Linked DNA regions of Paraburkholderia bryophila. The protein of the gene in region 1 interacts with the protein of each later gene in a pairwise test. Links are inferred from orthologs where the notes say so. Each region holds a gene or a part of one and is shown on either strand. Other genes may lie near its edges.

Evidence for each region.
Region 2: the proteins of hflC (region 1) and ftsH interact in binary tests that used the Escherichia coli proteins (3 or more experiments, as listed by UniProt). The link is inferred for Paraburkholderia bryophila from one-to-one orthologs.

The regions. Positions count from the first base shown.
Region 1 is NZ_JACCAS010000001.1:4,594,279-4,597,545, forward strand. Bases 121-3,069 are described here. They hold hflC (protease modulator HflC), read left to right. Parts: upstream 121-1,118; coding sequence 1,119-2,021; downstream 2,022-3,069. Other genes in these bases: hflK (FtsH protease activity modulator HflK), read left to right, coding at 121-1,106; GGD40_RS20620 (DUF2065 domain-containing protein), read left to right, coding at 2,066-2,257; GGD40_RS20625 (ATP phosphoribosyltransferase regulatory subunit), read left to right, coding at 2,502-3,069. In the rest of the region: more of hflK, read left to right, coding at 1-120; more of GGD40_RS20625, read left to right, coding at 3,070-3,267.
Region 2 is NZ_JACCAS010000001.1:4,154,384-4,157,663, forward strand. The notes cover bases 264-3,225. They hold ftsH (ATP-dependent zinc metalloprotease FtsH), read left to right. Parts: upstream 264-777; coding sequence 778-2,673; downstream 2,674-3,225. Other genes in these bases: GGD40_RS18660 (RlmE family RNA methyltransferase), read left to right, coding at 264-589; folP (dihydropteroate synthase), read left to right, coding at 2,845-3,225. In the rest of the region: more of GGD40_RS18660, read left to right, coding at 1-263; more of folP, read left to right, coding at 3,226-3,280. UniProt on the Escherichia coli protein: Acts as a processive, ATP-dependent zinc metallopeptidase for both cytoplasmic and membrane proteins. Plays a role in the quality control of integral membrane proteins.

The DNA.
Region 1 (3,267 bases):
TCGGCAGCGGTGTGTTCGTTGTGCAAGACGGACAAGCCGGCGTCGTGATGCAATTCGGCAAGTATCGCTACACCGCCGGGCAGGGTGTGCATTGGCGTCTGCCGTATCCGTTCGAAGCGCATGAGCTCGTCAATATCGGCCAGATCCGTCAGGTCGAGATCGGCCGCAACAACGTGGTGCGTCTCGCGAACGTGAAAGACGCGTCGATGCTCACGCACGACGCGGATATCGTCGACGTGCGCTTCGCGGTGCAGTACCAGGTGCGCAAGCCGACGGACTATCTGTTCCGCAGCACCGATCCCGATCAAAGCGTGATGCAGGCCGCCCAGGCGGCAGTGCGTAGCATCGTCGGTGCGCGCAGCACCAGCGAGATTCTCGATCAGGATCGCGAAACGATTCGCCAGCAACTGATGGCGTCGATCCAGCAATCCCTGGATGAATATCAGTCGGGCCTCGCGGTGACCGGCGTGACGATTCAGGGCGTGCAGGTACCCGACCAGGTGCAGGCCGCGTTCGACGACGCCGCCAAGGTGCGTCAGGAAAACGATCGCGCCAAACGCGACGCGCAGGCCTATGCGGCGGATCTGCTGCCGCGCGCGCAAGCCGACGTGACGCGTCAGATCGACGAGGCGAAGACCTACAGCGACAAAACCGTCGCTCAGGCGCAAGGCGACGCCGAGCGCTTCAAGCAGGTCTACGCACAGTACTCGAAAGCGCCCGCTGTGATTCGCGAGCGCATGTACCTGGAAACCATGCAGCAGATCTATTCGAATACGACCAAGGTGTTTGTGGACAGCAAGAGCGGCAACAACGTGCTGTATCTGCCGCTCGACAAGCTGGTCGAGCAGACCCGCCAGCGTGTGGCCGATGCCGCAGTCGCTGCGTCGGGCGCTTCGGCGGCTGCCGCATCGCAAGGGGCGGGTGGTGCCGCTTCGCCGTCCGCGGCGCCGTCGGTTGCTCCGTCGGCCGCCGCGCCGGGCAGCGTGGCCTCCGCACCCGCCGCTGCCGTGGCTGCAACGCCCGCCAGTCAGGCTGCAGCCAGCAGCGACGCGCTGCGTTCACGCGACTCCTTCCGCAGCCGTATGCGCGAAGACGACGTTCAATAAGGAGCGCACAACATGAACAAGATCATTGCGCTCGTCGTGGCTGTCGTCATCGTGCTGTTCGCGGCGTCGTCGACGGTATTCGTTGTCGATCAGCGGCATTTGGCGGTGTTGTCGTCGCATGGCGACTCGGCGCCGACGCTGCTCGGCCCCGGCTTGCACGTCAAACTGCCGCCGCCGTTGCAAACCGTCACGCTGGTCGATAACCGCATTCAGTCGCTCGACGCGCCGGACGAAGACCGTTACGTCACGTCCGACAAAACCGATCTGCTGGCCAATCCGGTCGTCAAATATCGTGTCACCGATCCGCTGAAGCTGATCGCAGAAACCAAGGGCGATGTGCAAAGCCTGCCGGACCGTCTGGCGCTGCTGTCGCGCAGCGCGCTCGGCGACGCATTCGGCAAGGTCACGCTGTCCGACGCGCTGGCCAAACAGCAGGCCGTCGCCGACGAAGCACGTGGCGCGATGGACAAGGCCGCGGCTTCGCTGGGCGTGTCGGTCGTCGACGTGCAACTGACGCGCGTCGATTTCCCGGCAGCCATGGCCGACTCGGTCTACAAGCGGATGATCGCCGCCCGCGAGCAGATCGCGGCCGACGAGCGCGCCAAGGGCACCGCCGAAGCCGACCAGATCAAGGCGGAAGCGGTGGGCCAGCAGCAGGCGATTCTCGCGGACGGCTACCGTCAGGCGCAGACCATCAAGGGCGAGGGCGATGCGAAGGCCGCGGAAATCGCTGCCGAAGCGTATGGCGCCGACCCGCAGTTCTACCAGTTCTATCAAAGCATGCAGGCGTACAAGAACACCTTCAAACCGGGCGATGTGATCGTGGTCGACCCGAGCAGCGAGTTCTTCCGCTTCATGCGTAGCCCGACCGGCGGCACCGCCCCGGACGCTCCCGCGGTCCCGCGCAAACACTGATAACCGGAAGGCCGCGGCATCCGCATCGCGGCCTCTTGATTCGCATGGATATAGCCGGCTCGTTACTGCTTGCGATCGCGTTGATGCTGATTATCGAGGGGATGTTTCCCTTCGTTTTTCCGAGCGCCTGGCGCGACACGTTCCGTAAAATAGCGGAACGCCCGCCGCATCAGATTCGCGTCGGCGGGCTGATCGTGATGGCGCTTGGGCTGATCCTGCTGTTTATCGTGACCTGAAGCGGTCCGTCCGGCGAAGCGGGCGCAGAAGGCTTAGGCCGCTGTGCGCTCGCCGTGTCGTGACCGCGTCTTTGCCTCGCGGACGCTGGCCTGCCGACTCGATCAGTCGGTACGCTGGCCGAAAATGCCTGTCGCGGGCTGCACCCACGCCTGCGATAGCCGCCAGAATCGAGCCGCCGCCCGCCATTCACATTCACTTACCGGCGCACCCAGTCGCCGTGTTCAACGTCGTAGGACTGTATCGATGTCGACCTGGTTACTTCCCGAGAATATTGCCGACGTGCTGCCGTCGGAAGCCCGCAAGATCGAAGAACTGCGGCGCCATCTGCTGGACCGTTTTCGCTCGTACGGCTACGAGATGGTCATGCCGCCGCTGCTCGAATACATCGAGTCGCTGCTGACCGGCGGAGGGCACGATCTGAATCTGCGCACCTTCAAGCTGGTCGATCAGTTATCCGGGCGCACGCTCGGTCTGCGCGCCGACATCACGCCGCAGGTTGCGCGTATCGACGCGCACTTGCTGAACCGTCAGGGCGTGACGCGTCTTTGCTATGCGGGCAACGTCGCGCATACGCGGCCGCGCGGCCTGCATGCCACGCGCGAGCAGATCCAGATCGGCGCGGAAATTTACGGTCACGCCGGCCTCGAAGCTGACCTCGAAATCCAGCAACTGATGCTCGACGCGTTGCGTCTGGCCGGCCTCGCGAAAGTGCGGCTCGACTTGTGCCACGCGGGTGTGCTGGCCGCGCTGATCGAAGCGGAACCGGTCGCGGCGGAGTTGGGCCAGTCGCTCTACGACGCGCTTGCCGGCAAGGACGTGCCGCGCCTCGTCGAGCTGACCGCGAACCTCACGCCGGTCACGCGCGACGCGTTGCGCGCGCTGCCCGCGCTGTACGGCGACGCGTCGGTGCTCGCGGAAGCGCGCGCCCGTCTGCCGAACGCGCCGGCCATTTCGCGCGCGCTCGACGATCTCGCGTTCCTCGCGAGCCAGGTGGATGGCGCCGAAGTGA
Region 2 (3,280 bases), 440 kb from region 1 along the record:
GGAGGGCTATCGCGCCCGCGCAGCCTATAAGCTCAAGGAAATCGACGAACAGGACAAGCTGATCCGGCCGGGGCAGGTGATCGTCGATCTGGGCTCGGTGCCGGGTAGCTGGAGCCAGTACGCGCGCAACAAGCTGGCGAAGGGCTCGCAGCGCGACGCCGAGCGCCAGGGTGGCATCGACGGGACCATCATCGCGCTGGATATGCTGCCCATGGAGCCGATCTCCGACGTCCACTTCATTCTGGGCGACTTCCGGGAAGACTCGGTGGTGGCTCAGCTGGAAGAATTGGTCGGCGAGCGTCAGGTTGACCTTGTAATTTCGGATATGGCGCCCAACCTGTCGGGAGTGGCGGTAGCGGATGCCGCGCGAATCGAGCATTTGTGCGATCTTGCGATGGAATTTTCGCAAAATCATCTGAAGCCGGATGGTGCCCTTTTAGTCAAATGTTTTCACGGCAGCGGCTACAGCCAAATTGTCGAAAAGTTCAAGCAGCAGTTCAAGGTGGTGGCGGCCCGCAAGCCGAAAGCGTCGCGGGACAAATCGTCAGAAACGTTTATTTTGGGTAAGCATCTCAAGCGGCCCGCATAGGGACGCTGCAGGACGGATCCGCATCTGCCGATAATGGCTCATGGCGTCGGAAATCGGCGCTGTAAATGCCCGCTACGCTATTTCTGTGGTAGCGAAACCTTATGGCAGGGGTCTGCGGACTGGATTAGAATGCTTTCGTGGTGCCGCAAGGCAAATGTAGGCGCCCGTCTAAGTGAAGGAGTGGTGCTTTGAACAACAATATGTTTTCGAAGGCAGCAGTGTGGCTGGTTATCGCACTGGTGCTGTTTACGGTGTTCAAGCAGTTCGACAAGCCCCGTGTCCAGGAAGGCGTTTCCTATTCGCAGTTCATGGACGACGCGAAGGCCGGCAAAGTCAAGAACGTCATTGTCCAGGGGCGTAACCTCACGGTCACTCCAGCAGACGGCCAGAAATACCAGATCGTGTCGCCCGGTGACATCTGGATGGTCGGCGATCTGATGAAGTACGGCGTTCAGGTGAGCGGCAAGGCTGACGACGAACCGAACGCGCTGGTGTCGGCGCTGTACTACCTCGGACCGACGATCCTTATCATCGGCTTCTGGTTCTACATGATGAGACAGATGCAGGGCGGCGGGAAAGGCGGTGCGTTCTCGTTCGGTAAATCCCGTGCGCGTCTGATCGACGAAAACAACAACGCGATCAATTTCACCGACGTCGCCGGTTGCGACGAAGCGAAAGAAGAAGTGTCCGAGCTGGTCGACTTCCTGCGCGATCCGCAGAAGTTCCAGAAGCTGGGCGGGCGGATACCGCGCGGCGTGCTGCTGGTCGGGCCGCCGGGAACCGGTAAGACGCTGCTGGCGCGCGCTATCGCCGGTGAGGCGAAAGTGCCGTTCTTTAGCATCTCGGGTTCGGACTTCGTGGAAATGTTCGTCGGTGTCGGTGCGGCTCGTGTGCGCGACATGTTCGAGCAGGCCAAGAAACACGCACCGTGCATCGTGTTCATCGACGAAATCGACGCGGTCGGCCGTCATCGTGGCGCCGGCATGGGCGGCGGTAACGACGAACGCGAACAGACGTTGAACCAGATGCTGGTTGAGATGGACGGCTTCGAAGCGAACTCCGGTGTAATCGTGATCGCTGCAACGAACCGTTCGGACGTGCTCGATAAGGCGCTGCTGCGTCCGGGCCGTTTCGACCGTCAGGTGTATGTCGGTCTGCCGGACATTCGCGGTCGTGAGCACATCATGAAGGTTCACCTGCGCAAGGTGCCGATTTCGAATGACGTCGACGCAGCGGTGATCGCACGCGGCACGCCGGGCTTCTCGGGCGCCGACCTCGCGAACCTCGTGAACGAAGCGGCACTGTTCGCGGCTCGCCGCGGCAAGCGCATCGTCGAGATGAACGACTTCGAAGACGCGAAAGACAAGATCTTCATGGGTCCGGAGCGCAAGTCGGCCGTTATCCGCGAAGAATCGAAGCGCGCCACCGCGTACCACGAGTCGGGTCATGCGGTGATCGCCAAGCTGTTGCCGAAGGCCGATCCGGTGCATAAGGTCACGATCATTCCGCGCGGCCGTGCACTTGGCGTGACGTGGCAGTTGCCGGAGCACGACAACGAAACGTACTCGAAAGACTACTTGCTGGATCGTCTGGCGATCCTGTTCGGTGGTCGCGTAGCGGAAGAGCTGTTCCTGAACCTGATCAGCACCGGCGCATCGGACGACTTCAACAAGGCCACGCAAACCGCGCGCGCCATGGTGGCTCGCTTCGGTATGACGGACGCGCTCGGACCGATGGTCTACGTTGACGACGAAAACGACGCAACGCCGTTTGGGCGCGGTTTCACGCGGACCATTTCGGAAGCGACGCAGCAAAAGGTCGACGCGGAAATCCGTCGCGTGCTGGACGAGCAGTACAACCTCTCCAAGCGCCTGCTGGACGAAAACCGCGACAAGGTCGAAGCCATGACCGCCGCTTTGATGGAGTGGGAAACGATCGACGCCGATCAGATCAACGACATCATGGCAGGTCTTCCGCCGCGTTCGCCGAAGACCAGCAGCTCGACACCGTCGGCAAGCGACGCCTCGTCGGGCGGCAGCCCGGGCACCGAGGTCAAGCCGGGTAGCGCGACCGCGCCGGCTTGATGAGCCAAGAGTAGAAAGTGCGGGCCGGTGTGTTTTCACACCGGCCCGTTTTGCATTTATCTCGTTTTTTTAATGCATCGCTACGTGTCGAAAGTCGATTTTTCTCCCGCTCCGTTGCCCGAGCCGCTGCAATGCGGACGCTTCAAGCTGACCTTTGAACGCCCGTTGGTCATGGGCATTCTGAACATCACACCGGACTCGTTTTCCGACGGCGGTCAATACGCCATGCGCGGCGATGCGCTGCGCCAGGCCGAGCGTATGCTGCTCGACGGCGCGGATATCATCGATATTGGCGGCGAGTCCACCCGGCCTGGTGCGCCACCAGTGCCGCTCGATGAAGAGCTTGAACGGGTGATTCCGCTCGTCGAGCAACTTCGCGCGGCGAACGTGCCGTTGTCGATCGATACCTACAAGCCCGAAGTGATGCGCCATGCGTTGAGCGCAGGCGCCGATCTGATCAACGACATTTGGGGCTTCCGCATGTCCGGTGCCATCGACGCGGTACGCGGCAGTAACTGTGGTCTATGTGTAATGCATATGCTCGGCGAGCCGCAAACCATGCAGCTCGGCGAGCCTGTCTATGATGATGTCGTCGGCGAAGTCCGGC